DNA from 4 places in the Sedimentibacter sp. B4 genome. Region 4 is predicted to be linked to each of the others. Evidence: riboswitches for the same ligand, from Rfam matches in the RefSeq annotation. Region 4 holds a riboswitch; each other region holds the start of a gene.
The links. A riboswitch is a leader RNA that binds a small molecule or an ion and turns the genes downstream of it on or off. The one in region 4 is predicted to bind cyclic di-GMP.
Positions count from the first base shown of each region.

Region 1: another riboswitch for cyclic di-GMP. It lies ahead of BN358_RS00465 (LPXTG cell wall anchor domain-containing protein); the one in region 4 lies ahead of BN358_RS16665 (transglutaminase family protein).
Region 2: another riboswitch for cyclic di-GMP. It lies ahead of BN358_RS14070 (methyl-accepting chemotaxis protein); the one in region 4 lies ahead of BN358_RS16665 (transglutaminase family protein).
Region 3: another riboswitch for cyclic di-GMP. It lies ahead of BN358_RS14815 (helix-turn-helix domain-containing protein); the one in region 4 lies ahead of BN358_RS16665 (transglutaminase family protein).

Region 1 covers NZ_CANG01000004.1:17,630-26,250, forward strand. The annotation lists gene BN358_RS00455 (FAD-dependent oxidoreductase) at 116-2,821, opposite strand; gene BN358_RS22120 (class D sortase) at 3,021-3,764, opposite strand; gene BN358_RS00465 (LPXTG cell wall anchor domain-containing protein) at 3,820-6,210, opposite strand; cyclic di-GMP riboswitch class I at 6,342-6,429, opposite strand; partial or broken gene BN358_RS00470 (S-layer homology domain-containing protein) at 6,622-8,621, opposite strand, start outside.
Region 2 covers NZ_CANG01000903.1:48,295-56,915, reverse strand. The annotation lists gene hpdB (4-hydroxyphenylacetate decarboxylase large subunit) at 1-1,362, shown strand, start outside; gene hpdC (4-hydroxyphenylacetate decarboxylase small subunit) at 1,365-1,622, shown strand; gene hpdA (4-hydroxyphenylacetate decarboxylase activase) at 1,652-2,617, shown strand; gene BN358_RS14085 (YitT family protein) at 2,719-3,402, shown strand; gene BN358_RS14080 (Crp/Fnr family transcriptional regulator) at 3,474-4,130, shown strand; gene BN358_RS14075 (GNAT family N-acetyltransferase) at 4,283-4,705, shown strand; cyclic di-GMP riboswitch class I at 4,766-4,849, shown strand; gene BN358_RS14070 (methyl-accepting chemotaxis protein) at 5,291-6,964, shown strand; gene BN358_RS14065 (Crp/Fnr family transcriptional regulator) at 7,000-7,674, opposite strand; gene BN358_RS14060 (HlyD family secretion protein) at 7,797-8,621, shown strand, end outside.
Region 3 covers NZ_CANG01000906.1:96,157-104,777, reverse strand. The annotation lists gene BN358_RS14840 (MASE3 domain-containing protein) at 1-123, shown strand, start outside; gene BN358_RS22460 (AI-2E family transporter) at 320-982, shown strand; gene BN358_RS22455 (AI-2E family transporter) at 984-1,442, shown strand; gene sfsA (DNA/RNA nuclease SfsA) at 1,476-2,156, shown strand; gene BN358_RS14825 (GPR1/FUN34/YaaH family transporter) at 2,327-2,887, shown strand; gene BN358_RS14820 (CAP domain-containing protein) at 2,942-3,523, opposite strand; cyclic di-GMP riboswitch class I at 3,748-3,823, shown strand; gene BN358_RS14815 (helix-turn-helix domain-containing protein) at 3,868-4,065, shown strand; gene BN358_RS14810 (phosphodiester glycosidase family protein) at 4,076-5,545, shown strand; gene BN358_RS27120 (hypothetical protein) at 5,869-6,024, shown strand; gene BN358_RS14805 (universal stress protein) at 6,122-6,604, shown strand; gene BN358_RS27115 (hypothetical protein) at 6,695-6,865, opposite strand; gene BN358_RS14800 (M48 family metallopeptidase) at 6,996-7,682, shown strand; gene BN358_RS14795 (uracil-xanthine permease family protein) at 7,848-8,621, shown strand, end outside.
Region 4 covers NZ_CANG01000935.1:1-6,785, reverse strand. The annotation lists gene BN358_RS16695 (type II secretion system F family protein) at 1-923, shown strand, start outside; gene BN358_RS16690 (hypothetical protein) at 941-1,237, shown strand; gene BN358_RS16685 (DUF4860 domain-containing protein) at 1,257-1,742, shown strand; gene BN358_RS16680 (hypothetical protein) at 1,754-2,254, shown strand; gene BN358_RS16675 (hypothetical protein) at 2,254-2,787, shown strand; gene BN358_RS16670 (type IV pilus twitching motility protein PilT) at 2,784-3,848, shown strand; gene BN358_RS16665 (transglutaminase family protein) at 3,986-4,882, opposite strand; cyclic di-GMP riboswitch class I at 4,953-5,039, opposite strand; tRNA gene BN358_RS16660 (tRNA-Leu) at 5,262-5,346, opposite strand; gene BN358_RS16655 (DNA-processing protein DprA) at 5,384-6,280, opposite strand; partial or broken gene BN358_RS16650 (biotin/lipoyl-containing protein) at 6,426-6,785, opposite strand.

The sequences.
Region 1 (8,621 bases), on a different contig from region 4:
AGTATTTTTGAGAAATCACATTATTCATTATAAAATACACTTTTAAAATATTTTGTCATAACATGTAATCAAAAATAAAAAAAAACGCGGAATAAATCCGCGAATTTTGTTTCTGCTATTTTAATTTTTCGGCCATTTCTTCCATGGTCTTTTTGTTTTCAAATCCCTGAATAAGGTCTACAGTCTGTGAAGTGTCACCGATTAGTATTCCTCCTGCAAGTATACCTTCCTTGAAATACATCTTCTTGTAATTTATGCCTTCATTTTTTTCAAATGTTTTGTATTCAGCATTAGGATCAGAACCTATGTCACCTATTGAAAATACGCTTGAACCAAAGGCGTTTAGAGTTGTGGAAGGAATTATTGTTTCATATTCGCTTCTTCCGCCTAAGACATTAATTCCTGCTGCTTTTCCCTGCTCAATTGCTTCACTCCATAACGCATAATTTATGCCGTTGTATTCAGCACAGTCCCCGCATGCATATATGTCTTTTGCAGCTGTTTCCATTTTGCTGTTAACAACAATGGCCCTTTTAATTTCAATGCCTGTTCCTTCTGCAATTTTTGTGTTTGCTTTGACTCCAGTAGATACTATTACAACTTCCGCATCCACAGTTTCACCGTTGTCCAGTAGTATTCCCTTAACCTTGTCATCGCCTAAGATTTCCTTTGTTCCTACACCCTTTAAAAATGTAACACCTGAATTTTCAACTATTTCTTCAAGTATTTTTGAAGCATCACCATCAAGCTGACGAGGAAGAATCCTGTCTGCCATTTCAATTACAGTAACCTTAAGTCCTAAATTCTTTAACTCATTGGCTGCTTCAAGTCCTAAAACACCGCCGCCTATAACAGCACCTGTTTTCTTGCCTTTTGAATATTCTTTTATGTCATTGCCATCCTTGGCATATCTTAGTGTGAATACGCCCTTCTTTTCTCTTCCTGCAAAAGGAGGCACAAACACTTCTGCTCCTGATGCAACTACGAGTTTAGTGTATTCAATCTTTTCTCCGCTTTCAAGTGTTACAGTTTTATTTTCTGAATCAATTGATGTAACTACTTTGTCAAGAATGAGATTAACTTTGTTTTCCTCAAGCCACTTGTCATCCTTTATAATCATCGATTCAACTGTTACTGTATCGTTTGACAGCATTTTAGAAAGCTGCGGCCTGTAGTATCCCTTCACATTCTCCTTAGAGATAATTGTAATGTCGCTTATTTTGTTTCTTTTCCTTATTTCAACACAAGCTGCCATTCCAGCACCGCTTGCACCTATGATTACTATTTTTTCATTGATGTCAGCATAATTTTCTTCAGCACCTTCGTCATCAACCTTTACAAAATATTCCGGTCCCACTCCGCATACAGGACATGCTTCAGGCGGATTTGTTCCTTCTATAATTTCACCGCATACTGTGCATTTCCATCTGAAAGTTTTTTGTTCATCACCGGCAACTGCTGCTTCATTTACCTTTGTTGATTTAATAGATTGTTCTTCTTCAATTTTTTCAAAATTTTCAGGTCCAACGCCGCACACAGGACACTTTGCAGGAGGCTCTTCACCTTCAACAACTGCTCCGCATACAATACATTTCCACTTTGCTTGAGTTTCTTTTTTTGCACTAGGATCAACAGCATATGCAAATTCCACACCGAAATTGTATGCTTCTTTTATTTGTTCCTCAGAAGGTTTAAATCGTATTCTCAGGCCTTCACCGAATGGCTTCAGTCTTATTTGCTTGATTCTTTGCATGATGTTTGGAACGGCTTCTCCGCTCCAGCCATATGAACCAAAAGCAGAAGCATGTTTTCCTTTGTAAATAGGAGCATACATTTTTATTAGAATACTCCATATGGGCTCCAATGCTTCGCCCACCATTGTAGGTGAACCAAACAGCACACCGTCTGCCCAGTATATTCTATCAAGCACTTTCTTTTCATCTTCATAAACCATATCATATAGTTCAGTCTTGATACCTGACTCTGAAATACCTTTTGCAATTTCTTCAGCCATTGATTTTGTGTAGCCGTATGCAGAAACATATGGAATCACAATTAGTCTTCCTTCAAATGGCTTCTTTTCTGTTGAATATTGTTTGGAAAGATTTATAATTTTCCATGGATCTTCATCAAGAACGGGACCGTGTCCTGTGCAGACCATGTCTATGTCAAGATTTTCAATTCTTTCAATTGCCTGAAGATAAAAAGATTTAAAAGGAGCAAGAATATTATCAAAATAATATTTGAATGCACCCATATAATCATCTTTGTTAACAACGGTGCTCTGCAGAACCGTGTCCAGAGAATAATGAGCTCCAAAAGCGTCACAAGTGAACAATGTCTTGTCTTCCTTCAAATAAGAAAACATTGAATCAGGCCAGTGCAGGAACTTTGCATCAATGAATTTAAATGTCTTGTCACCCAGTGATAATTCATCTCCATCCTTAACTGCAATGGATTTAAACTGAGTATTGCATATGTGATTCATGAATTCAATTGCTTGTTTTGAACCAACAACCTGAATGCCAGGGTTCATTTTAACAAGATTTTCAATTGAGCCCGAGTGGTCAGGTTCTGTATGATTTACTATTATGTAGTCCACATCTTGTGCTGATATATTTAATTCCTTTAACCTTTCCAGATAATCATCAAAACATTTCAATTTAACTGTTTCAATCAGCGCGATTTTTTCACTGCCTTTCACAACATATGAATTGTATGATGTGCCGAACTCAGTGCGCATAATTATGTCAAACACCTCAAGTTCAGGATCAAGGCTCCCCACCCAATAAATATTATCTTTTAATTTTAATGATTTCATTTTTCCTCCTCTTAACATTAAAGTTTTGCCAATTTTAATTATACCCCTCATTTTTAAATTCAAACTCATATTTTGACGAATACTGATTAATTCTTGTTATTATTTTAACCTCTTTTTATCTAAATGTAAACATTTTCCATAACCATCTAGCAAAATACAAGGCATAAAAATAAGCGGAGATTTTATGCTCCGCTTATGGCTATAACTGATTTTCTTTTTCTTCCAGCAATGAACCTCTTACAACTAATCTATCTGTATATGTACCGATGGGAGTGCATGTAATCATTGTTATAATAGAATCTGATGTTTTATCTAATACCCATGTGTCCTCCGGCTTCACTACAAATGATTCATAAATTACATAAGTATAAATGTTTTCATCTTTTTTTATAACAACTCTGTCGCCTGCTTCCAATTTATCAAGCTTTCTAAAAAAATGCCCATATACGTAATTTCTGTGTCCCAGCAATACACTATTGCCATCTTCGCCTGGCTGTACTGTTCCGGGATAATGTCCAACTGCATATTTTAAAGCACTGTCATCAGTACCTTCCAGTATTGCAGCACTTACATTGATTTTGGGTATTTCAATTATGCCACTGATTTCTTTATTTTCAAATAGTTTTACAAGATCAGGCTTTGAGTTTTCAACACCTTCGGGTTCTGTAATATTGTTTTCTTCAGAGTTATCATATTCTTTTGCTTCTTCGGTTTCAGGCACCTGCAAGTTAGCCCCAAGAATATCGTCCTCTGTTTCAACAAGTACATCATCTATTGATTCTTCAATTTCATTTGTACCCTGATTTTTAAGCGTACTAATATATTCATCATATTCATTCATTAATTTGTTTTGATAATATATGGTATTCACTTTTTGATACAGTGCAATTCCTATTATTATTAAGCCTGCTGTTATCAAAATTCGTGATAAATATTTTCTCATAAAAATCATCCTTTTTAAATAGGAGGAACTTTAACGTTCCTCCTTATTGCAATTGTTAACCTTGAACTTTATTTTTCTTATTTATGATTATACCAGCTATTATCATAAATAACCCAATAGCAGCTAAAATCCACGTGTTAAATACCGTTCCGGTATCAGGAAGTGTTCCTTTAGGAACAGCACTTTCCTCTATTGTTTCATCTTCAACAGGAACATCTGGGCTAGACGGCTCATCCGGCGCCTGTAATATTTCTCCTCTCGGAACATCCGGATCTTCTATTGGAATTAACTCCTCTTCTTCATCTTCGCCGTCATCTTCATCTTCTTCCTCTTCATCTTCATCATCCTCTTCGTCGTCAGGATCATTAACTCTTGTTACTGTTACAGATACATTAGCTAAAGCTGTTACTTCATTGTCATCATCATCAACAGCTTTTGCTACAACTGTATTTGGGTACGTTCCTATATCTGTATAAATCTTTGTGCCTGTCATGGCAATAGTTGATTCACCAGGTTCGAGATTTACATCATCAGGTAATTTTATTTTGCCTATTACATTATCTTCAACGCTTGTAACAGTTACCGGTACTGTTCCGATGTTTTTAACTATATATGTGTATGTGAACTGTCCGCCAGGCACTGCCATACTTGTTGGATTAGCTGTCTTTGTCACTGATATAATCGGTTTTGTGTCTGTTACGGTTACTGTAGCACTAGCTGTGTTGGTGACTTCCTCTTCACCATTGACAGCTTTGACAGTTACAATGTTTGTATAAACTCCATCATCTGTGTAAGTGTGCTTGCCTGTCATTGCTGCTGTTGATTCTCCAGGTGCAAGTTCAACATCTGATGGCAATGTTATCAATCCAATTACATCATCACTTACACTTTTTACTGTCACAGGTATATTACCATTATTTTTAACAACATACGTATATGTGAACTCTCCACCAGGCTCTGCCATAACAATAGGATCTGCTGTCTTTGTTACTATAATACTTGCATCTGAATTTGTTACTGTTACAAAAGCAACTGCTGTGGCTGAGGCTTCATTATCGTCATCATCTTCAGCTTTAGCTGTTACTGTATTAGAATAAGTACCTGGTTCAGTGTATGTTTTAACTCCTGTCATAGCTGTTGTTGATTCACCTGGAGCAAGTTCTACGTCTGCCGGCAATATTATGGTGCCTATTACATTATCTTCTACGCTTGTTACTGTCACCGGCACAATACCATTATTTTTAACCACATAAGTATATGTGAACACTCCGCCTGATTTAGGCAGACTCGTTGGGTTTGCCACCTTTGTCACTGTGATACTTGGTAATGTATCTGTTACAGTTACATTAGCAGAATCTGTATCAGTAATTGTATTATTTTTATTATCCTTTGCTGTTGCAATTACTGTATTTGTATACACTCCATCGTCTGTGTACGTATATTTGGCTGTCATTGCTGTTGTGGATTCTCCTGGAGCAAGTTCTACATCTGCAGGAAGTTCAATGGTACCTATTATGTCATCCACAACACTTGTCAATGTTACCGGAACTGTTCCAATATTCTTAACAACATATGTGTAAGTAAACTCTCCACCCGGCTCTGCCATTGTCAACGGACTAGCTGATTTAGTTACTTCAATTTTTCCATATACAGTCTCTGCTCCATCTTTAATCTGAAGTTGATTGTCTTGCGACTTGCTTCCTTTCCATTCGGAGCTGTATGGACCAAGCTTGTTGTGATAAGGTGACCCATGAATTTCGCTTGCACCCATGCCAAGGCCCCAGCCTTCTGGCCCTTCAACACCCATAGCTATATGAGAAGCATATATAATCATTACTTCATCAGCATCGCCTTCCCAACTGACTTTAAAGCCAAGAGTGCTGTCTTTATTTGAATTTCCGTCCAGCTGGTTATTCATGGTTATTGAAGCATCCGTGATTGGTTTATTGGAAAAAATATAGATTCTTCGTTCTCCGTTAGTATCCTCGTATGCATCTTCCTTTTCTGTAGCATAATTGTTTGTTGGTATAGGAATATATGTTACATTATCGTTCAGTCTTTCTATGTCTTCTTCATCAATGTCATACCATATCCATCCTTCATCCCATATCTGACCGGATGTTGACTCTGCCTGATCATAACCTACTATAAAGTCATAGGCATACTTTCCGCCTTTTGTAAACTGGTATTCGAAATCAACATAGTGTATTCCACTGCCTGTGGTAATATCATTCAATATAAGACGTTGTGGGACAGATCTGCCTTCTGCATATGTAGAATTGTTTCGGTTAAGATCTCCGTTTATCCATTTTTGATTGCCAGATTCATCTGCAAACTGTTTCCAATTTGAAGTCGTTGCCTGTGCTGTCAATGGTATTCCCAGCGTTATAAGCATTACAGATAATACTATCGCTAATATTCTTTTGTGGGTATTGATTTTTCTCATAATTTATTCTCCTTTCTAAATTTGAAAATCCCAATAAAATTGTTGCTTTGTTCTTTTAAACAAAAGCTAAAGATATATTTTCTTCTAACGTTATTTCTAAAATAAAAAAGCTGCAAAATAATTTTATATTAATTTGCAGCTGAACTATCATAGTAGTTTCATACATTAGACTTCATAGCTTTGCGTCACTATTTTTCAATAGTTTTGCCAATATTAAATTGTATTTAATTTATACCACAAAAAAGCAACTATAAACATTTTAAAAAATATTTCCCTTATTAATATGTTTTGTAAATAAATATGTTAATTTATAGAATATATTCTTTATTCTACATAATTTCAACTTGACTACAATATCTGAAAATTCAACAAAAAAACAACCACCATTAGTGGTTGTTTTTATTGTTATGCTTACGGCCAAACTTTATTAGCCTTTAATCCTGTCCAAAGCTCGTCACCGTCTTCTTCATATATATAATTGTGACTGTTGGTTGCTTCCATTACAGCTTCGAAGTACCATTTATCACTTGTACTATCCGGCCAGAACATTGCATCTGGATGTATATTTTCTTCCGGAACTGCTCTTTCCAATACATTGTTAATCAATGTCATTGCTTCAGCTCTTGTTATATCTTGTTCAGGTTTAAATGTTAAATCTGGATAACCTTTAATCCATCCCTTGATTTCAGAAGATGTTATATACTTTTCAGCCCAATGACCAAATATGTCTGTGAAATTACTTGTACTGCCTAGCTCTAGTTTATCGAACTTAGCCGCAATAGTTGCAAATTCTGCTCTGCTAATAGGATCTGACGGCTTAAATGTTCCATCAGGATAGCCTTTGATTATACCAGCATTGTATAATGTTGATATTGCACGATTTGACCATCCATGATTTTCTAAATCCGTAAATGGATTCGAATCGCTTAACAAATTGTTTCTGCTTTCATCTGTCAGCAGTCTGTAGAAAATCATTGCCACTTCTTCCCTGGTTATATTGTTAAGAGGTCTAACATCTCCCTCTGGATAACCAATTATGTACGCAAAGTGATCTAATTTTTCAAGGTCTGCCAACGGTACTTCTGGATCAGGAATATCTTCATCGTCGTCATCATCATCATCGTCCCTGTTTCTGTCATAGAACAAATCAAATGTAGTTGTTATTACATACTCAATTGCTGTTCCAGTAATTGCTGAACCTGAAGTGGTATCTATAACAACTGGTATTTCAATTGTATCAACTGTTTGATTGTAGTTTACATATGTATAACCAGAATCATAATGCAGCTGTACATAATTTGTTATGTTGCTTACAGTACCTTCACCTTCGGCTTCATATCTCTTGTTATAATTGTTTGTGTTGTAACCGGTTTCATACATCCAGTTAATCTTATAGAAATCAGATTCTATAACTTCATATTCTGAATAGTAAAAATCAATTACATTTCCGCTTGTTCCTAAAGTTATTGATTTTTCAGTTTGACCAACTTTGTTGTAATTTGCTATATCCTTTGCTACTTCAGTAACAAGAGTTCCATAAATACCAGACTTTGTTACAGTTGGTGCTACTGGCAAACCAGTACCCAATTCCAAATAGTTTATTGTATATTCGACTTTATCTATTGTGTTAATAACAGTAAAGCCATCTTCAACACTACCAGTTATACCAGGGGTATAGCCTTCAATATCAGATTCTGATAATCTGTATTCTGAGTAATCAACCTTGTTCCTAATCCAATAGTATTCAGGATTATATTCATATTTTGGTAACTTGAACGAATCCTGCCATTCATTTTCATCATTTAATATCAATGTGTGATTTGTTGGTTCACCATTGGCGTCAATCAAAGTTACTGTTACTTCATCTCCTTTAGGACCTTCCCATACCTTCGTTACCGGAACATTAATAGCTTCAACATTGTAAACTCTAAAGCCATCGCTCATTCCCCAATTTTCTACTTCTGTAATGTAATTATCCAGAGTAACCTCTTCAATTGTATAATTTGAATAATCTATTACATTATTGTTTCCATCATATTTCGGTAATACAAATCTTCCTGACCATTTATTATAATCATCTGGTTCTATCGTTATTGAAGCTGCCACATCACCATTTTCATCAATCAAATGTAATTCAATGCTTTCTGGCCTTTGAACAGATTGTACTCTAAACATTGGCTGTTCATATTGTGGCTCTTCTAAACCGTCAATCCAAATCTTAGCTACTGGTATCTCCACTGTTTCTGTTGTATAGTACAATCTCAAAACTGCTGATCCACCTGCAACAATTACTGCACTATTGACATCATCTGACGTGTAAATCCATCCAATGAATGTACCCTGGTAGTCATCATCATATACAGTTGTTCCTGTTGTTCCTTGTTTTTCATCAATGCGATTTGGAATTACCG
Region 2 (8,621 bases), on a different contig from region 4:
GATTTCCTCATGAAAGCTGCATCTTGTACAAAACTTGGACTTGGATATCCAGCATGGATGAACAACCAAGGTGGTATGAACTACATGCTTGACAACTATGGACCGGAAGGCATGAATCTTGAAGATGCAAGAGCTTGGTGCCTGGGAGGATGTCTTGAATCTTCACCTGGATGCTTCCAGCCATTGCATTTTGATGGAAAAGTAACTTGGGTACCTGGAGGAGCTTCTCCAACTTGCGGTACAGGAGTTCACTTCCTTGCAATGCCAAAGATACTTGAACTAGTATTGACAAACGGAGTAGATAAGAGAACAGGCAAAAGAGTATATCCTGCACATAATAAAAATCTTGACTCATTTGAAGCTGTTTATGAGCAATGGAAACAGTACATGAATGATTCAATACTTATTCTTAATAAAGTAAATAACATTCAGATGGATGTATGGAGAAAATACCTTATGCCAGCTGTTAACTCTTTGTTGAAACCTGACTGCTTCAGAAAAGGTCAACACTTGGGTACTATGGGGGCTAGATACAATGCCAGCATCAATGTTGAATCATGCGGAACTATTACACTAATAAATTCATTAGCTTCTATTAAGAAAAACGTATATGACGACAAGAAGTTTACAATAGAAGAAATGACAGATGCAATGATCAACAACTTTGGTTTCAAGACTGCTTATGAAACAGGAGTATTCTCACCAGACTTCAGAGAAAGCACTGAAAACAGCCCTAAATATGAAGAAATATTTGCAGCATGTGTTAATGCACCTAAATATGGAAATGCATTACCATATGTTGACCAATTGCTCAAGACATATGAATACGACATGTATGAAATGGTACATAGCTACAATTCATATTATGGAAAACCATTATACTTATGCCAGATATCAGTTTCAACACATGGTCCTCAAGGATTTATAACATTGGGTACAGCAGATTCCAGACTTGCAGGAACAACATATTCAGATGGTTCTTTGTCAGCAGCACCTGGTACAGATAAGAACGGACTTTATGCATTGTTTGAATCTGCAACTGTATATGATCACGGTATACATCAGAATTCTCAAATGAATCTTAAGCTTCATCCATCAGCAGTAAAAGGTTTGAACGGAACAAGAAAACTTCTTGACGTTGTAAGAGCTTACATGAGAAAAGGTGGATTCCACGTTCAATTCAATATTGTTGACTCAAAGACATTAAGAAGTGCACAGGTAACACCTGACAAGTACAGAGATCTTATGATTCGTGTTGCCGGATTTACACAGTACTGGTGTGAAATCGGAAAACCGATCCAGGATGAAGTTATCTTTAGAACTCAATATGATGAAGCAATAAAAAAATTGATGGAGGTATGATGATGAAACATTATGATTGTAAAAATTATATAAACTTGGACTGCGAAAAAGGACAATGCGCATTAAGTAAAAATTTAATTCCAATAGATGGCGAAGGCAGCGATGCATGCCCAATGTTCATGCAGGCTGAAAAATGCGGAGTTTGCAAGAACTTTGCTGATCCTGACAAGTATGGAGTAGGAACTTGTAAGGGTTTTGCAAAAGAAAACTGGGCATATGCTTCTTGTGGAGCATTTGCATGTGAAAAGTTCAATAAATAACTAAAAAACGAGCAACAATAGGATTTGATATGGATAAAGAAAATATAAATTTAGGCACTGAAAAAAAAGGTTTGATATTTGACATACAGGCATATTCAGTGCATGACGGTCCAGGTTGCAGAACTAATGTTTTCTTTGTAGGGTGTCCGATGACATGCAAATGGTGCGCTAATCCTGAAAGCTGGAACAAGAAAAAACATATTATGTTTTCGGATAAAATGTGCAAATGGGAAAAGGGATGTGCGGCATGCAGAAATGTATGCCCACATCACAACATAAAATTTGATCAGTCAGGCAAACCAAGCATAGACTGGGGCATTTGCATGAAATGTGAAACATTTGACTGCATCAATATTTGTCCAAACAATGCTTTCAAACAGGTCGTTAAGGAATATTCAGTTGATGAACTTGTTGCATTATTGAGGCGGGATTTCAACAGTTGGGGTCCAGACGGAGGAGTAACATTTACAGGCGGAGATCCACTGATGCATTATGAATTTTTGCTGGAGGTATTAAAAAAATGCCATAAACTGCAAATTCATACAGCAATTGAGACTGAAGCATATGCAAAACAGGAAGAATTTTTGGAAATTATGAAGTATATCAATTTTGCATTTATTGATGTCAAGAACATGGACAGAGAAAAGCATAAGGAAGGTACAGGAGTTTATAATGATTTAGTACTTTCAAACATCAGGGCCTTGATTAAAGCAGGTTGGAAAGGAAGATTAATTCTGAGACAGCCAACTATAGCAGGGTACAATGACAGCGTTGAAAATGCTCATAAATTAATTGAGTTTATGAATGAAAATGGATTGTACGAAATTAACCTTTTAAAATTTCATAGACTTGGATTGACCAAGTGGGAACAGTTGGGGAAAGAGTATGAATATAGCAATCATGGAGATATGACAGAAGAAAAAATGGAACTTCTTCAAGGAATATATTTAGATAATAATATAGCTTGCTATATTGGTGATGACACTCCTTTCTGATCTAGGGTACACTAATAGGGCTGGTGATAATGATTGATTTTCATTTCTCCAGCCTTTATTATAATAAGTAGAAAAAAATTAAAATAACATGGAGGAAGTAAATGAAAACAGCAAAAAGAGTATGTCTTTATCTATTAGGATTTTTAATATTAGCAATTGGAATAAATATTTCGAAACGAGCAGGTCTCGGTATTTCTCCTGTTAGTTCAATTCCTTATGCCTGTGAACTTGTTTGGGGAGTTGAACTTGGAAAGGCAACATATTTTGTTTACATGGGATTAATGGCACTGCAGATAATATTGTTGAGAAAAGATTATAAAGTAAGAAACTTGTTGCAGATTGTTCCGACTTTTATTCTTGGCACTTTCATAACATATACCAGCACAAAATATTTGTTGTTTTGGTTGCCAGCTCCTGGCAATTACGTAATGCAACTTGTATATTTGGCAATAAGTATAGTGGTTATCGGTATCGGTGTTTCCGGATTCCTTATTCCAAACATCATGCCTCTTCCGGCAGAAGGTCTTTGCGCTGCTATTGTGCAGGTGAGCAAGGATAAAATAAAGTTTGGTAATGCTAAGGTTGGAGTTGACACAGGCATGGTTTTAATATCAGCACTTTTGTCTCTTGTATTTTTAGGGTCATTGAAGACAGTAAGAGAAGGAACAATTTTAGCTGCATTGCTTGTTGGAAAAGTTGTCGGTTTTATTATGAAAAACTATAAACCGAGAATCGTTGAATGGTTAGACAAAGGTGAGGTAGAAGAAGAGAACAAAGCTGTTTAAGTTGCTTGTATAGTTTGTAAGTTTGAATTATAATAAATTATTATAATTCAAACTTATATTGGAGGTATTTTATGTTAATTGAAAACTCTCACATATATACTTACATTAAAGAATGTTTAGATAATATTCCTGTTTTGACTTTGAAAAAGGGAACATGTTTTTCAAGGGCAGAAAATATAGATAATCAAATTTATTATATTCTAGAGGGTACAGTTAAAATAGAAAGTTATTCTGACTTGGGCAAAAAAGTACTTTTAGATGTCATTTCAGAAAATGAGTTTGCCGGACAGATCAGTTATTTTAGAAAGCATAATTTTTATGGCAATAATATTGCCGTGACTGATGTTGTACTGCTGTGCCTGAATACTGATATGATGAACGTGTTAATGAAAAATTCAGAATTTTCTACTTTCTTTTATTTTAAGACCAGCAGCAGGGTTTATGTAATGTATAAAAAAATGCTCATGAGCAATTTGTTTTCTCAGTGCGAGCTTGTATCCTACTATGTCCTGGAGAATTCATGCAATTGCAAATTTATCTATAAAAGCATTTATGACATATGTGACAACTTGAATATTAGCAGAAGAAGTTTATATAACATCTTAAATAAGTTTGAATCTGAAGGCATTATTGAAAAATTAGATAATGGTCCATATAAGATTATAAATGAAAAATACTTGAAGGATAAATCTGATAGAGTTAAAAGGTTTTCAGAAAACAACTATTAGTAATGGATGTAAAACAGTTGCTTTTATATTAATGTGGTTCAAAAAATGTTTTTAATTAGTTATGATTAATACCGGACTGTCAAATTACTCATTGTGGATTGGCAGTCTTGTTTATTAATTTAGGTAAAAGCATAAATTATAGGGAGGATAAAATGGAGGTCGCTTTACAATTAAATTGTTCGAATATTGATTTTAATAATGTTTGTGAAATTTTAAAACGAGTTGGCATGGGGTATTTTGATGGTGAGGTTCATAAAAAAGCATTTGAGAACAGCCACAGTGTTGTGTTTGCTTTCCATGAGGAACAAATGATAGGGTTTGGTCGGGCTATTTCAGACGGAGCTTATGAAGCTGCAGTTTATGATATAGCGGTAGTACCTGAATATCAGGGGAATGGTGTAGGTAAATTAATTATGGAGAGCATCATACAACGTCTTTCTCATTGTAACATAATACTATTTGCATCTCCAGGAAAAGAACCGTTTTATCAAAAGTTAAATTTCAGGAAATTGAAAACAGGAATGGCAATATTCGGTAAAGAAGAGCAAATGCATTCAGCAGGATTTACTGAATAATGTTGACTTTATATTCATCTAAGCTTAATATATAAGAACAATGTGAAAGTAATAAAAACAAAATTGAAAAGGCAAAACCATTGAAAAGTGGTGACGCAAAGCCGTGAGTCTAAAGCTTAATGCCATGATTGTCAGGTTGCCAAATTAGTAATGCTATTTTTATAGTTTTATTTTTTATAGGCAACAATGTTGCCTATTTTTTTATTATATTGGAAAATGCTGTGCAATTATACATAAAACCTTGTAAGTATTGTTACGTACTGCCGTTAAGGAGTTACAGTGAGGGGACACAATTTCTTTGTGGTAGTGGCGCAGCAAAATTTTGTGCGTTGAAGATATCTTTACACTTTTCAGTTGATTTATTATTTGCACAAATTCAATGAGATGAGATAATAGGAGGTAAAATTATAGTATAAGGATTCCATATGACCCAAAAGATATAAAAGTCTAAAATTGAATAACAAAAGTGAAGCAAGTATGCTAACGGAATTGGGAAATCTGTTTATAGTACGTAAATTATTTCTACAGGAAAATGTGAAAGAAATTTATGAGCTAGCTAAATTAAATCAACTTAGGAGAGTTTACATGAAGCTTAAAATTAGAAAAGATTTGTCAATTAGAGGAAGACTGCTGCTTGGGTTCGGCATAATAACTGTAATTCTTGCATTTATTGGTTTGCTTTCAATTTCTGCACTGGGAAATATAGATGAAAGTACAACTATTATTGCTGAAAACAGTCTGCCCAGCGTAATGTATTCAAGTGAAATGAACACAGCCGTTTCAGATTTCAGAATATATGAATTAGGTCATGTTTTATCGGAAGAAAAATCTGAACTTGCTCAATATGAAGAAAAAATGAATTCAAAGAACATTGAAATAAATAATTATATTGATTTGTACAACGGTTTAATCAGCAATGACACAGACAGGGCACTTTTAGAATCTATAAAATCAAAATGGAATGAATATTTGAAAATAAATGAAGAGATTGTTGCATTAAGCAATGGTCAAAAGTCAGAAGAAGCTGAAGTACTGGCAAAAGGAAACTCAAGAGTAGTATTTGACGAAGTATCAGCTATGTTGGTTGAATTGGCAGAATTTAATCAGCAAAATGCAGATTTGGAAAATCAGAATGCTGATAAACTTTATTCGTTTACAAGCACTATTTTAATAATAGTAGTTATAATTTCTATTATTATCAGTATAGTATTAAGCCTTGCAATTACTAAAGGTATAGTAAATCCAATAAACAATCTTGTTGAAGTTTCAGATGAATTGGCAATTGGAAATGTAAATGTAAATGTTAGTACAAATTCAAATGATGAAATAGGAAGACTCATGAAAGCCTTTGAAAGGATGATTGAAAACATCCGTTCTCAAGCTTTGACAGCGCAAAGCATTGCAGAGGGAGATTTGACTATAAATGTGGAAGCCAGATCGGATAAAGATATACTTGGAATTAAGCTTGCTGAAATGGTTGCAAATAACAATGCTATTCTATCAAACATCAGTGTTGCTTCTGAAGAAGTGGCAGCTGGTGCAAGCCAGATATCTGAATCAAGCATTATGCTGTCACAGGGAGCAACAGAACAAGCAAGCTCCATAGAAGAATTGACAGCATCTCTAGAAGAAATTTCTGCTCAGACGTCTATGAGTGCTAAAAATGCCAATAAAGCAAATGAATTTGCAGAAAAAGCTAAATTTACTGCAGAAAGCGGCAATCAGCAAATGAAGGAAATGCTTAATGCCATGGATGAAATTAATAGTTCATCAACAAATATATCAAAAATTATAAAGGTGATTGATGACATAGCTTTCCAAACAAATATACTTGCTCTTAATGCGGCTGTAGAAGCTGCACGAGCTGGACAGCATGGCAAGGGGTTTGCGGTGGTTGCAGAGGAAGTAAGAAATCTTGCTGCACGATCTGCCAGTGCCGCTAAAGAAACAACGGAAATGATCGAAAATTCCATTAAAAAATCACAGGTTGGAACTAATATAGCACAAAATACAGCAAAAGCCCTGGATGAAATTGTTGAAGAGGTTGAAAAAGTAGCAAATTTAGTTAATGATATAGCAACATCATCAAACGAACAAGCAGCAGGTCTTGAGCAAATTAATATTGGTATTATGCAGGTGTCACAGGTTGTACAGGCAAATTCAGCAACATCTGAAGAAGGTGCTGCTGCAAGCGAAGAGCTGACAAGTCAGGCACAAATGTTAAAAGAGATGGTAGGAAAGTACAAACTTAAAAAGTAAAAACAAAAAGATTTGCGATGAACGCAAATCTTTTTTCATATGAAGTGTTTCATAGACTCAATGTCTTTTATGTAAATGTAATTTGAATTATATTCCACCAGGCCATCATTTCTCATTTTGTTGAGTTCTCTTGAAAGGGAAGAACGCTGAACTCCCAGTTTTTCAGCCAGGTCCTTTTTCGTCATGTTCAATTTAACATTTGTGCTTCCCTGGGAGAATGATTCAATAAGCAGGAAATCAATGATTAACTGTCTAATCGTCTTCATGGTCAGGGATTTTATTTTGTTTGAAAGGATAAGTGTCTTGCTTGACAGTGACATGAGAAAACTCTTTAAAAAGCATTCATTTTTTTGACAAAGCGCCAGTACAAGAGAACTTTTCATGTGAAGCAAAGTGCAGTCGGTCTTTGCTGTAATTGTCATGGGATAGTTGCTGCTGGCTGAAAAAAGAAGGTTTTCTCCCAAAACGTCTCCGCTCATAAAATCACTGATTGTAAGTATTTTACCGTCCTGGTCGATTTTTTGTATTGTTATGATTCCATTTAATATTACGTCTAGGCTCTCACATTTTTCATTTTGCAGATATATGATGGAATTTTTTTCGTAATCTTTCACGGTATAATAACGTTCATCAAAAATATTTTCAAGTTCTTCAGAGTTGAAACATTTGAACAATTCAGTGTTTTCAAGTATTTTAATAAAATCCTTCATGACATTTCCTTTCTTATGGGATTTAAGAATATTTTACAAAAAGTTACCGTGGTAACTGTTTTAACAACTGATTTATATTATAGTTGTTTAAAGCTGAACAATCAATATAAACGGAGGGCGTTATGCAAAATATTTACAACCATCTCAGGGCAAAGGGCAAAATAGTAATCATGCCTGTCTTAATTCTAATAGTTCTCATTTCAATTTATATTTTCAACAATTTGCAAAAAAATGATTCTGCAGTGGTATATGCAAACAATGGCACATTTATTGAAGCATCAGGAACCGTAGAAAGCAATGTAATTTCCTTGAGCAGCGAAGTAACAGGAACAATCGAAAAAATAAATATTGAAGAAGGCGACAGTGTTAAAGCAGGAGACATAGTAGCAGAAATTAATAGCAGCAATCTTAAAAACCAATATGAACAGTCACTGACAAACCTTAAGATTTCAGAGAAAAATCTTGAGCTTCTTGAGAAAAGCCTTAATAACTTAATAATTCAGAATCAGGACATGTCAAAACAATCTGAAAGTGCCTATTTAACAGCTAAGGCTGAATATGAAAAGGTAATTGATGGTGCAAGCGATGATGAAATAAACCAGGTGCAGGAAGCAGTGAAGCAGGCTGAAGCAAATCTTGAATATGCAGAATCTGCAGCAGATAGAACAAGAATTTTGCTTGATGAAGGAGCGGTTTCACAGAGCAAGTATGACGAGGTGCTGAAGAGTCACGACATAGCCCTGGCACAGTATAACTCAGCACTGTCACAGCTTAACATTATTAAATCATATCCTACGGAAGAAATCGAATCAGCTGCAAAAAACAAAATGCTTCAGGCAAAATCCGGATATGAACTTTCTATTTCATCGGGAAACACACAAATTGCTCAGCTTGAGAGCAAGATTGCAATAGCAAAAGTACATCTTGAACAAGCACAAAAAAGTGTG
Region 3 (8,621 bases), on a different contig from region 4:
GAGTTTATTGTGGAGCTGCCTGTAACACTAATAGATGAAAAGGAAGAGAATCTATGCAGCCCTTACTACAGCAGTGGAAAGGTTGACAACATTCTGGTTGAATTTTCAGATATATATCAATGAAATAAGTGATTATTTAAAACAATAATAATGGGATGTTAGGGTTAGTTCAAAATGAACAAGCCCTTTTTGTATTCATCGTGTTTCTATTGAGTAACATTACATGTATTTGTTGACAATCAAAAATCTTTATTGGATAATGTAATTACTGACACTGGATAACATACCAATATTACCAGTAGCATAGAAAGGATTACGTATGATTGATTATTCCAAAAACAATTATAAAACAATATTAAAAATTATAATTACAGCAGCTTTGATGCTGCTGGCAGTTATTAACTATCACGAAGCAGTTGATTTATTAATAAAAATTTACGGAATTGTTTATCCTCTTCTGCTTGGGGCTGTTATGGCTTTTGTGCTTAACATTTTAGTTGTTAAATATGAAAAACAATATTTTCCGGGAAACAAAAACAAGTTTGTTGTTAGTTCTCGCAGGTTTGTGTGCATTTTGCTGGCAATAATGACAATAATTCTTGTTGTTTTCTTTGCTCTGAGAATTGTTATACCACAGCTTGTAAAGTTCATCACATTGCTGGTGGAAAAATTTCCGGGAGTTTATGAAAGTGTTGTTAAATGGATTGTTGAAAATTCACATGAAATTCCTGCGCTTCAGCAAAAAATAAAAGAGCTTGACATGGATGGCTATGCTGTACTAAATAAAGTGCTTGGTCTTTTGGGAAACTGGACATTTGGGACTGTGTCATTCATAGGTTCAGCATTTGGAGCTATGGTGGAATTTATTCTTGCAGTTACATTTTCCATTTATATACTTGCTGATAAGGAAGACCTAAAAAATAAATTTAAAAAACTTTTTAAAGCATATATCAGCAAAAGAAAAAAGAACAAGAATTTATGATGTGCTAAACACTGCAAATGAATCATTTTCAAGCTATATAGTTGGTCAATGCAAGGAAGCTGTTATATTAGGAACTCTTTGCACTGCAGGAATGATAATACTTAGTTTTCCATATTCAACCATCATCGGTCCTGTAATGGGTTTAACGGCGCTTATACCTATGATAGGAGCCTACATAGGTGCAGCTCTTGGATTTTTACTTATTGTAGCTGTGAATCCTCTGAAGGCTTTGTTGTTTATTGTATTCATTGTTGTTTTGCAACAGTTGGAAGGAAACTTGATTTATCCAAAAGTAGTTGGAAATAGTATAGGGCTTCCTGGCATATGGGTGTTTGCTGCAGTAATTGTAGGAGGAGGCTTTATGGGCATTGCAGGAATTATTTTTGGGGTTCCGGTTGCAGCCACAGCATACAAGATTATGAGCAAATCAGTGAATGAGAGAATCAAAAAAGCAAAATAACCATACTCAGCATAATTGAAGGGACATAATGAAATGAAATATGAAAATATAAGAAGGGCTAAGTTTATCAGCAGGCCAAACAGGTTTATAGCTAATATTGAAATAGACGGTAAGATTGAAATTTGTCATGTTAAAAACACAGGCCGATGCAAAGAACTCTTAACACCTTATGTTGATATATATGTTCAGGAATTTGACAGCAAAATACGAAAAACAAAATATGATCTTATATCTGTTTACAAGGGAGAACGCCTCATTAACATGGACAGTCAGGTTCCGAACAAGGTGTTTGGGGAATGGGTAAGAAATAGCAGCGTGTTTGAAAATATAAAGCTAATAAAAGCAGAACAGAAATACAAAAATTCCAGATTTGATTTTTATCTGGAAGCTGATGATAAAAAAATATTCGTTGAAGTGAAGGGAGTAACACTGGAAGAGGACGGAATAGTAATGTTTCCGGATGCTCCCACTGAAAGAGGGCTGAAGCACTTGAACGAGCTGTCCTCCTGCATTGATGAAGGATATGAAGCTTATGTTTTTTTCATTGTCCAAATGAAGGATGTGAAATATTTTACCTCAAATGTTAAAACACACAAGGAATTTGCTGATACTCTCATTAAAGCAAGACAAAAAGGTGTCAACATAATTGCTCTTGATTGTGATGTAAAAGAAGACAGCATAACTGCAATGAACTTTGTTGAAATAAAACTTTAATTTTGAAATTAATATATGAAAGTTCCTTGGACGAATTACCAATAATTGTTTTCTCCAGCTAGTTGCAAAAAATGTTATATAAGTGAATATTTATTTCTTGCATAAATCTATTCTGTATGTTAACATACTAACGATTTTAAAATAATTAATAAAAATTTATTGGAGGAAACATGAACAAAGAGAATCAAATGGCAATTGCCAACCCGTCTCCATTAGGCCTTTTAGGATTTGGATTGACAACTGTGCTTCTCAATCTTCACAATGCAGATATTATTCCGCTTTCAGTAGTAATAGTAGCAATGGGATTTGCATTGGGCGGAGCAGCTCAAATCATTGCAGGAATAATGGAATTTTTGAAGAACAACACCTTTGGAGCTACAGCATTTACAGCTTACGGATTTTTTTGGTGGTCGCTTATATTTATTTGGATTAACCCTTTTGAAGGAATAAAAGCAGCCGATGAAAAAAGTATGGGATTTTACTTGCTGCTTTGGGGTATATTTACAGCATTTATGTTTATTGGAACTTTGAAGCACAACCGCGCCACACAAATTGTATTCTTATCACTTGCAATACTGTTTTTAATGTTATCAATAGGAGATTTTACAGGAATTCACAGCATTAAAATTGCTGCAGGATGGGTTGGAATTTTCTGCGGATCATCAGCAATATATACTTCATTGGCTCAGGTTGTAAACAACGAATTTAAAAAGCAAATAATGCCTTTATAATAAAATAAATAAAAACTGCGCTGTTGGCGCAGTTTTTATTATATCTGTTAGCAATTATTTGTCATCTCCGGTAAACATTTGAGTCCAAAACGTTTTTCCGCTTGCGTCTGTCCAGTATCCTACACCTATATAAATAAATTCAGGTGAAAGTATATTTGCTCTGTGTGAAGGTGAACCCATCCACTGAGAAACAACTTCTTCAGGAGTGTCTTGCCCTGATGCTATATTTTCACCCCATGCAGAATAAGTTACGCCATATTTTAACAACATATCTCCGGCCATCCCGTAAGTGGGAGACTGGTGTGCAAAATAATTGTTGTCTGCCATATCCTTCGATTTTAATCTTGCCACGTCAGATATTTTTGTATTGAAACTGAGTGCAGGCAAACCGTTTTTTTGCCTTTCAACATTCACAAGATCCGCTACTCTTTTTTCATAAGAAGAAGAACTTGAAGGAACAACTGAAGGATCTGCCGTTGGATTAGCTGAAGGTTCAGTGGTGTTGAAATTGTAGAAATTGTCTAGGTTGAAATTATTCGGGTCAAAATCGTTCCAGTTAAAGTTTGAAAATGCAAGTGCCTGCACTGGTGTCAATGCAAGAACTAAAGTTAAAGCAAATGCCGATACTTTTTTCATACATATTCTCCTCACTTAATATTAAGCTGGTAAAACAAATAATTACTACATGAAACTATTAAAAGTTTCATAGTTATTATTGCAATTAAAGACATAAATATAATGAGCAGTTGTTTGATAATTTGACTAATAGTGACAATTGTAATCTTTATAATTTTAGAAAATTTTCCTTTTATTTACAAATTGTATTGACAACGTTCGCCAAGAAGACTATAATTATGACAAATTCATATTGGCAAAACAGGCGAAAGTCTGTGACGCAAAGCTAAAGGGCCTTTAAAATGGCAGCCAGCTGCAGTTTGCATTGCTATTGAATGGCAATGCTATTTTTTTTGAGGTGAAAAATGGACTTCATAACAATAAAGGATGCAGCAGATTCGTGGGGTGTTTCTCCAAGAAGAGTTCAATTATTATGTGCAAATAAAAGAATTGACGGAGCAGTAAAATTCGGAAGAGACTGGGCAATACCAAAAGATGCTGAAAAGCCTACTGATGCGAGAATTAAGTCAGGTAACTATAAAAATTGGAGAAATAAAGAATAAGGAGATAAATATGAAATTTTTCAAACATGTGTTATGTTTAACATTAGCCGGTGTACTATTATGCAACAATCCAACTTTTGCTGCAACAAGTTCGTACCGAAGCACTAACATAAATGGAATAAACATTAATTATATTAATATACAAATGAATTCAAACATAAAGACAGTAGTGTTAAATGCAGAAAACCAGATGAATAGTTCTGATTCTCTTGCAAACATGGCAAAAAGCTCAGGAGCTTTTGCTGCAATAAACGGAACTTATTTTGAAGCTTACAATGGAACTCCTGTTCCATGGGGAACAATAATCAAAAATGGAAAAATAATTCACATTAGCAATGGCGGATCTGTTGCAGGAATTTCTTCAGGAGGCAAATTAATCATAGACAGGCTTTCCTTTGATTTTGAAGTATACATAAACGGTAAATTCAGGTCAATACCGTGGAGAATAAATCATCCAAGCACTGAAGCAGATGCAATAACAATTTTTACTCCTGAATATGGTTCAACAGTCAATCTTCAACCAGGAGCCAAAGCAGCAATAGTAAAAAACGGAAAGGTTACTGAAATTTCCACTACAGATTTTATAGTTCCAAGTGGCGGATTTGCTGTAGTATATAATCAATCAGTTGTTTATTTGCTTGATGAGCGTTTTAAGACAGGAGATGAAGTTTATTACAAGGTAATCATAAAAACAACATTTACAAATGCTGAAGACTGGAATGATGTTGTAAGCGCACTTGGTGCAGGTCCAAGCTTAATTATCAACGGAAACATTACTGCCGATGGCCCTGCAGAAGGATTTTTTGAAGCGAAAATCAACACAAACAGTGCAGCAAGGTCATTTATAGGAACAAAATCCGACGGTACCATAACAATTGGCAACATGGGATCGGCTACAGTGAAGAATGCAGCAGAAACTTTGAAGCAAATGGGATTTGTAAACGCCATGTGCCTTGATGGAGGTGGTTCAGTTGCTCTTTACCATCCTGCATCAAATGTTTCAACTTCCGGAAGAAAAATAAACAACGGACTTGCGTTTGTTGAGGAAAAAATTACAGGTATCACTGCAGTGCCAACATCATCAAAGGTATTACTTGATGGAAATGATGTAAATATTGAAGCTTACAACATTGATAACAGCAATTACTTCAAGCTTAGGGACATTGCAAAGATTCTCGATGGAAGCAAAAAAAGCTTCAATGTTGAGTGGGACAACAGCAAAAATGCAATAAATATTGTGAAAAATAAAAAATACAGTCCAGTTGGTCTGGAGCTTGCTTCATCTAATGAAAAAAGAAGTAAGGGTGCTGTTAAATCAAGTTCTGAAGTTTATTTGAACGGAGAAAAAGTCACTCTAACTGCTTACAATATTGACGGTAACAACTACTTTAAACTTCGTGATATCGCTGGAACATTGGATTTTGAAGTTATGTGGGACGCTGTTCAAAATGCAGTAATCATAGAAACAACAATTGAATAGAAAACTGCCTGCACATTATGCAGGCAATTTTTATATAATAAGGAAAGTTCTCTTTCCTATTATATAAAAACGAGGATTGCAAAGGACGGGACGTCCTTAACCTTAAGGGGGGTGCGGAGTCAAAAACGCGTATACATTTTTACGCCGAAGGGGGACATAGGTCCCCCTAGCGGAGTTGCGGAGCAACTTTTTATATGTATAATATAATATTGAATGAGAAATTTTATTATTTCAAGGTTTAAATTTCCAATGATGGGTAAAAATAAAATAGTACATTATTTCAAATATAAGATTCATTAAATATCTCGGAAGGAGGAATTGAAATGGACAGCAATATGGAAGCTTATTGCACAGTATGCGGAAAGTTCACTTATTTTATTTATGATGGAGAAGACTGGGTGTGTCAGACATGTGACAGTGTAAATACAAATGCCATGAAAGGCGAAACAGACATGATGTTTGATCAATATAAAGACTGATTGGTATAATTACAGGAAAATAAGGTGTACATTTAAGTTTCAAAAATTTAATCCCGGGTATATATTAGTCAACATAAGAAATGAAGGAGTGTTGCTAATGAAAATACTAGTTCCAGTTGATGGTTCTACAGCATCCATAAACGCAGTTAAAAAATCTATTGAAGTAGCAAAAAAATTCAATGGGACAATAAAACTGCTATCTGTTGTTCACATTGAAAGTTTGCAAAACTACTTGAGATATAAAAAGCAATGGAGCCAGGTAGATGGTTCGGCAATATCAGAATTAGATCCCGAACAAAAGAAAATAGAAGACAAAATGAAGGAAAATTCTTGCAAGATATTGAATGCAATTGTTGAAAAGCTGGATTTTTCAAATATCCATACAGAAGAAGAAGTATTGATCGGCGAACCATATGAAGTAATACTTCAAACAGCAAAAAATGAAAACTTCGATTTGATTGTAATGGGAAACAGAGGTTTTTCAAAAATAAAAAGGTTTTTTGTTGGTTCAGTTACACAAAGGGTAATTTCAGATTCTCCTTGCCCTGTGCTTGTAATTCATAGCAAATCAGATATTTAAGTTGTACCTGATTTCTAATACTATATATTCTTTATCCCCCTCGTAAAAAGGAACACATATGTGTTCCTTTTTATTTTGCATTGGCTGATTTCAGTCTTTTATGTTTTTTATTTCTGGTCTTCTTTTTTCATTGCCGCCCTCATGTACACCAATAATTTGTCCGTTAATTATGCCTACGTCAGCATTGTCCTTCGGCTCCATTTTTCGCAGTTCTGAATTACTTTTATCTCTGTCTCGCATTCTGTTTTTATTGTTTTTCATGATATGTTCCTTTCATAATTGTAGTCAGTTATAGTATTGATATTTAAGCAATGAATATTCGCTGTAAATAATTCATTGATGTGAAAAGAAATTAAGCTTATAATATATGTAAATATAAGAGGGAAAATTTATGAATAAAATAACTTTAGAAAACATTGAAATAGAAGTTGTTAAAAAAAATATAAAAAATTTAAATCTTTCAGTCAATCCTCCCTATGGAGATGTAAGGCTTTCAGTTCCAAAAAAAATGAACGATGAGGCAGTTAAATGCTTTGCTTTATCAAAGCTTGATTGGATTAAAAAGCAAAGGGAAAAATTCAAGGTTCAGGAAAAATTCAACATTGAATATAAATCAGGCGAACTTCACTGCCTTTTTGGCAAAAAATATGAGCTCAAAGTAGTTGAAAACAATGTGAGACAATTTGCAGAACTCAATGGTGAGCATATAATTTTGCATGTTAGAAAAGATTCATCGTTTGAAAAAAAAGAAAAAATAATTCAGGAGTTCTACAGGGAAAAATTGAAAAGTGTTGTGCCTGAATACATTGAAAAATGGGAAAATATAATAGGAGTAAACATAGAAAGCTGGGCAGTAAAGATCATGAAAACAAGGTGGGGAACATGCAACACAAGAAACAGAAAAATCTGGATAAATCTTGAATTGGCAAAGAAAAGCAAAGACTGTCTTGAATATATTATTGTTCACGAACTGACTCATTTGCTTGAGCGTTACCACAACAAAATATTTTACAATTATATGGATGAGTTTCTTCCTCATTGGAAAAACATAAAGATGGAACTTAACGGAATGTCTTAAAAATGTTATAATTTGAAAATTGCTTATATATTTAAAAAATTAATCTTTAACTCACCGTGATACTGTGAAGATGAATAGGCTTTATATAAGTGTGTATAATAATCCTGACGGCATGGTCAGGATTTTTTATGCCTAAAAACGCATTAATAAATTTATGGAGGTAATATGTCAACTAAAAATAAAATTTATGGCTATTTGCCAGACGAGCGTCCCCCAATTATGGGACTTATATTTTTCGCATTACAGCAAATTGTTGTAATGTTTCCGGCAACTGTACTGGTTGCACTCATTACAGGTTTTCATGTTTCAACAACAATTTTTGCCAGCGGTCTTGCAACATTAGGATTTATATTTGTAACAGGAAGACAAATCCCTCTTTATTACGGCTCAAGCTTTTCTTACATTTCTGCAATAGCTTCAATTATGAGTGCTGAAGCATTTGCCGCATATTCATTAAACGATAAAATCTCAATTGCGCAATTCGGTATTATAATGTCAGGTTTTGTATCCATAATAGCAGGATTTATAATCCAGCGTTCAGGAAAAGACAAAATTGACAGAATTCTTCCACCATCAGTAACAGGGAGTATTGCAATTATAATAGGACTATCATTGGCTGCCAATGCAATGACAAATGCAGCATCTTATCCTGCAGCAGTGGCAGAAAGCCAGGCAGTTCTTGCAGGAAACATGGCATGGGTGATTGCCATTGTGACTTTGATATCAACAATTCTTTATTCAGTGTACTTAAAAGGAAGTTTAAGCCAGCTTCCAATATTGTTCGGCCTATTAACCGGATATGCTGCTGCAGCCATAATAGGAATTGCAACAGGGATTCATTTCATAACATTTGACACAGTTCAGTCAGCAGGAATATTAAATCTCCCGATTTTCACATTCCCTAAACCATCAGTAACAGCAGTTGTTGCCATAATGCCT
Region 4 (6,785 bases):
ACGTTAAAAATGCGCTTGGTGTTGTTCTGGATGAACTTTCAAACAAGGTACCATTATACAAAGCAATGGAAAACTCAGAATACTTTCCTACATATATAATAAGCATGAGTCAAATAGGAAGTGTAACTGGCAGGCTAGAAGATGTAATGACTTCATTGTCTGAATATTATGACAGAGAAGATTTCATAAAGGCCAAAATCAGGAACTCTGTATTTTATCCGTCCATGCTTTTTGTTATGATGTCTTTTGTGATAATATTGCTTGTAACTAAGATCTTCCCTATTTTTGAAGGAATGATTAAGGAGCTTGGAGGAGAGCTGCCAGGAGAGTCATCAGCTTTAATATCATTTTCTACAGGTATAATGGCAGGCAAATTCACAATGGCTGCGACAATTGCAGTGCTTATGCTCATTGCAGCAATATTTGTTCTTACAAAGACAAAAGGGGGCAAAAAGTCCTTCAATAAATTTTTAAGTTCTTTTGGTCCTACAAAGTCAATAATGAAGAAAGTCACTGCGTACAGATTTGCTTCCAGCATGTCTCTTCTTCTATCAAGCGGTATGAATATAGATTCATCAATGGATATTCTCCTTGATGTAACCGAAGAGCCTGAACTTAAAAACAAAATTGAAGAATGCAAAACTTCCATGAATTCGGGAGAAAATTTTCTTGATTCATTGTCAGGGCTTTCTATGTTTTCAAGCATGCACATACAGATGCTCAACATGGGTCAGCGCACCGGCGAAATGGACATTGTGATGAAAAAGCTGACAAATATTTATGAAAACGAGGCAGATCAGGCAATAAGCAATTCAGTTGCACTGATTGAACCGGTGCTTGTTGGAATTTTGTGCGTTGTTATAGGTTTTATCCTCATATCTGTAATGCTCCCTTTGATGAACATAATGTCATCAATAGGATAGCAGAAAGGAATGATACTGTGAGAAAATTAAAGCTTAAAATATTATCTGTTGCCATTGTATTCATTTTTGCAGCTTTCTTATACATGTCTGTAGACAACGCTCAAAAAGGCAGTGATAATGAAATGTATGAAATACTCACCGATGCCATTGCAAGAAGCGCAGTACAATGCTACGCCATTGAAGGCTTCTATCCTCCCGACATTGAATATCTGGAGGAAAATTACGGGTTGGTTGTGAACCACGACAAATACGTAATAAGTTACAATGTATTTGCTTCAAACATCATGCCTGAAATTGAAGTTTTCAACAAATAATCATCGTGAAAGGATTGTTATGAACTCAAAAAACTTTTCAAAACAGTTTTCTTTTCAATTTGTATTTATTATGCTACTTTTTCTCATCATTGTAATATTATCAGTGATGATTATTGTTTTAGGCAAAAACATATATGCAAACATCAACGAGGACAGAGACAGCAATTATGAAATACGGGTTTCACTTTCTTACATAGCTAATAAAATTCGTCAGTCAGACAAACAAGGAACTGTTGAAATAAGAAATTATGAAAACAATAACGCTGTTGTAATAAACGAAACTTATGATGATGAAAATTATGAAACATGGATTTATTTTTATGACAATGCAATTTATGAGATGTTCGCAGACGAAAACGCTACATTTCTGCCCGAAGAAGGCATGAAGATTGTTGATTGTGACAGTCTTGAAATTACTAAAATAAAGGATAATCTGTATAAGTTCGCTGTAAGCAGCAGCGCTGACAGTTCAGAACTGGTTTTGAACTTATACTCAAACAATTAGGTGGTGATCAATTGAAAAATAAATTGTCCATCAATCTCGAAGTTTCTCTTGTGGAAATCATTTTGTCAGTCTTGATTTTTGCCATAGCTGGAGTCATAATGCTTAACTGTTTTGCCTATGCAAAATACACGCAGGAAAAAACTAACGACAAGGTTGCTGCTTCATGGCTTGTTCAGTCGGATGCTGAAATGATTAGATCTGCCGATACTTTAGACCAGGCAGTCTTATTCCTGGCAAAAAACTATGAAAAAAAAGCTAAAGATGGAAGTTCAGATATTTACACCAATTATTACGACAAGGCTTGGAATCCTTGTAGCGAAGAAGAACAGGAATACATATTGAATACTGTTATCTCACTTGATGAAAAGGAATATGGTGAATTTATGGATATAAAAATAACCGCAGAGAAATCAAAGCCCTACCCCTTTGTAGACAAGGGCAAATTGACAAGTCCCGTTTATTCTATTGAAACCGGCAAGTTTTTTCAAACCCATGAATCAGGGAGGCAGTGATGGAAACCCACAGCAAAAGATTATCCAATGTTTCCGTCGGAATGGGCGGAACTTTAATCATCACCATATTTGTAGTTTTAAGCCTCACAATTTTTGCCACCCTTTCATTTACAACTGCTCATTCTGATTTAAAACTTGCAGTTAAAACCGAGAAAATATCATCAGATTATTATAAAACAAGCAGCAAAGCAGAAAGAATTCTTTCAGATATTTACAGTGCAATGATGGAAGCAAAAGAAAACATAAGTGCAGATTCTGCAGCAGACAAAGACAAACTATACTTTGACGCACTTTCAAAAAAACTTTCTGAATTTGAAGATGTTGATTATGTTTATGAAGAAGGAAAATTCACTGTTTATTATGAATCTTCAGGAGAAATGAACCAAAAGATAAGCGTTGGTCTAGAAGTTTTTTATGACAAAAAAAACAATGATCCTTATTACAAAATCACATCATGGAATCTTGCAAACATAGAGCTGCCTGTTTATGAAGAAGAAAATTATGATTTATGGGAAGGAATCGAAATTAAATGAAAACCATTGATATATTTCAATTAGCTATAGAAAAAAAAGCATCCGATATTTTCATCATTGCCGGAAGGCCATTGTCTTTTAAAATAATGGGTGACATTGTGTCTTATGACGACATTCAGCTTTCGGCCGATGACACTTATGGAATAATATATGACATATTTAAGGTTGCTAATCAGGAAAGTCTTGATGAGCTGTCAACAGAAGGAGATGTAGACTTTTCTTTTTCTCTTCCGAAGCTTGGACGCTTCAGAGTTAGTGCGTACAAGCAAAGAAATTCATTTGCTGCAGTCATAAGGGTTGTGCTGTTTGAGCTGCCGGATCCTGTCAAGCTTGGAATTCCTGATGTTGTTATGAATCTTCACTCCAAGACAAAAGGTCTTATTTTAATAACAGGCCCTGCTGGAAGCGGAAAATCTACAACTCTTGCTTGCCTCATAGACAAAATAAACACTGAACGCAACTGCCACATCATGACATTTGAAGATCCTATAGAATATATTCACAAACACAAAAGATCAATTGTGAGCCAGAGAGAAATATCAACAGATTCCAAAAGCTATATTTCTTCACTTCGCTCTTCGTTGAGGCAGGCTCCGGATGTAATGCTCATTGGAGAAATGAGAGATTTAGAAACCATAGAAATAGCCCTGACAGCTGCCGAAACAGGGCACCTGGTTCTATCCACACTTCACACTACGGGAGCTGCAAACACCATTGACAGAATAATAGATGTATTTCCTTCAAATCAGCAGCAGCAAGTGAGAATTCAGCTTTCAATGCAGCTTCAGGCAGTTATATCACAGCACTTGATTCCGTCTCCTGTACGTGGAAGAGCTGCTGCCTTTGAAGTTATGCTTGCAACAAATGCAGTATCAAACCTCATAAGAGAATCAAAGGTCCACCAGCTTAACAGCGTCATTTATTCCTCGGAAGGAAAGGGAATGAAATCCATGGACACAAGCATTTATGAGTTATACAAAAATGGAATAATCTCAAAGGAAAATGCTGTGCTTCATTCCATAGACCCTGACCTTATGCTGAAGCTTCTCAACAAGCAATAATTAAAGGTAAAATAAAACCCCTTTCGGGGTTTTATTAATTTAAAATTTCTTTTTTAATAATAAGGGCGGACACAATATCCGCCCTTACAATTTGGAGAAAAAAAGTTTGTCATTATTCTGACCCTAAATGGGGTTTTTTAATATTCAAATTGTTTTGTATAATACTTGCTGTCTATGAGTTTATTTGTATATTCCATCACTCTCGGGCTGTTGGATTGTTTTGCTGATGAAGCTATTGTGCTGTCCATGAGCTTCCATTGTTCACCGTCAAAATACATTTCATTCAATACTATCCATCCGGTTTCTTCAGTGTAAACTTCATTCCATGCATGGAATGCGCTTAAGTTTGAAGAATATCCTGTAACCAGTTTTGCCGGTATTCCTTCAGAGCGAAGCATCGACGCCATAAGTGAAGCATAATCAAAGCATATTCCCTTGTTGCTTGTTAGTATATCATCTACATTTGGAAGATATCCGCTTTTAACTGTCTTAGCCTTTTCATTGTCATATGCTATGTTTGAAATAACATAATCATAAATTGCATCCAGCTTTTCAAAATCTGTTGTTGAGTCCTTTGTAAGCTCAGCAGCCTTCTTTGCAGCTGCTGATTCTCTTGTGAAGTTCACAAGCTGGTTTGGCATAAGAAATGGCAAATTCTTGTCCTTGAGTTTTACTTCAATTGAAACGGTCTGTTTTGCAGCATACTTCGTTCCGCTTATATTTTCAAAAACCTTCACACTGTATGTACCATCTCCCATTTGAAGAGGATAGGTGTCGTAGTTTCCTTCTCCGTTTAAGTCGTATGTGTACTTTCCTTTGCCCTTTTCTATTATTACCTTCAGCTTTTTATTCGTAGGATTTAAATATTTAACTTTAATATAACCTTCTTGAGCAGCTGAAGCATCTATTTCTGATTTTGTGCTTTTATAAATGCCGTCTGCACCGAAGCAAAAAGCTGAAGAAGTCAACAACAGCATTATTAACAGGATAAATAAGGTTCTTTTTGTGCATTTCATATTTTTTAACTTTTTCATATGCTTGTCCCCCGCAAATAAAAAAAATTCGCAATGATGCGAAGCAATAGACTAAGTAAATGTACCTGAGTACAGCAACTGGCTGTCATACCATTTTCATGGGTTAGACCCTATAGCTTTGCGCCATTTTCTTTAGAAAATTTTGCCTATTTAATTAAGCTCATCATATCACTTGGGATAATAATTGTCAACAAAATATTTCCAATTTTGACATATCAGTTCTTACAATTTTCAATCAATATATGTATTTCTTAATTTCTGTATTTTTGAGAATGAAAAATTCTTAGTTTTAATAGTTTCTCCTTAATAAATCATTATTTCAGGCAATAAAAAAAACTCGTTTCAAACGAGGTTTCTTTATTGCGGTGAACCGCATAATTGGTGCGGATGAGAGGGTTCGAACCCCCACGCCGTGAGGCGCTAGATCCTAAGTCTAGTGCGTCTGCCAGTTCCGCCACATCCGCGCAACCAGTTGTTTGCTCAACAACAAAATTGATTATACTACTGTGAGCATGCTTTGTCAAGCATTATTTTACAAGATTTATTTTTGAATTTTACAAGTTTTTCAAAACTGTCTATTACTTCGATGTTATTGTTAAAAATTGAGGTTTGTCCTATGCATGAGCACACGCTTGTGGTATATGCTACAGGCTTGTTGAATGCATTTGCGAACTTCACTGTATGGGATGTTCCTCCCTTAAGTCCTCCCTCTATTACTATGATTCCTTCAGACAATGCAGCAATGACTCTGTTTCTGTCTATGAATGCATTTTTTTCTGCTTTTGCATTTGGAGGAAGTTCTGACACAATGGTTCCGCCATTCATCAATATCATGTTGTACATGGATTTGTTGTTTTTCAAAATATATAAATGACCTGCAGGAATAACGGCTATAGTCCTGCCCTTTGCTGCAAGGCAGCCGTTGTGTGCCGCTTCATCACATCCTGAAGCAAATCCGCTTACAACGCAGCATTTTTCTTCTGCAAGTTTTTCAGCAAATATGGAGCTTATTTCATACCCTTCCTGAGAAGGAGTCCTTGTTCCTACTATTGCTATATTGTAGTCATGATTGAGCAATTCAACATTTCCGTCCACATAAAGAATTAATGGTTTATCTTCAATCAGTTGAAGTTTTCTGGGATATTCCTTGTCATAAATGCTAATGATTTTTATATTTGCTTTTTTGCAGCATTCAAATATAGCAGAAGCATCACTTTCCACTTTTTCCAAATCAATATTGATTTTTTTTATTCCCATGTCTTTTATGAATTTTTCAACTTCAGAAAAGTTTGTCAAATTAACTTTCTTTGCTTCCATGAATTTCAGGATTTTGCTTATAGTCTTTCTGCCTAAACCATTAACGAGCTGCAGCCTTACTATATCTTCGTTGCTTATCATCTTTGATCCCCTTGTGATTAGTTTAAATCGGAAGTTTGTTTCTTCTCCCAGTAAGTTACCATTATATACGTTTCTACATTTTAACACAATATTCAACAAAAAAAAACTCTTCTTTATGGAAGAAGAGTTAAGAAAATTTAATTATTTATCCAATTGTTACTAAAGGCTCTCCCGTGCTCACTGTTGAAGACTTGGAAGTATGGATTTTATTAACAACTCCATCCTTTGGAGACACAATTTCATTTTCCATTTTCATTGCTTCAAGTATCAGAATAAGTTCTCCTGCCTTTACAGCCTGACCTTCTGTAACCTTTATATCAAGAATTGTACCAGGCATAGGAGCTGTCAAAAGCTCTCCTGAAACAGGTGATTCAGGTGTCTTGGGAGCTGGTGCCGGCTTTGGTTCCGGCGATTTTGGAGCCGGTACAGATGCTGCTGGTGCGGCTGTTGCCTGTACTGCTTGTGATTGTTGTACGGGAGCATATGTGAAACCACCATGTCCTGC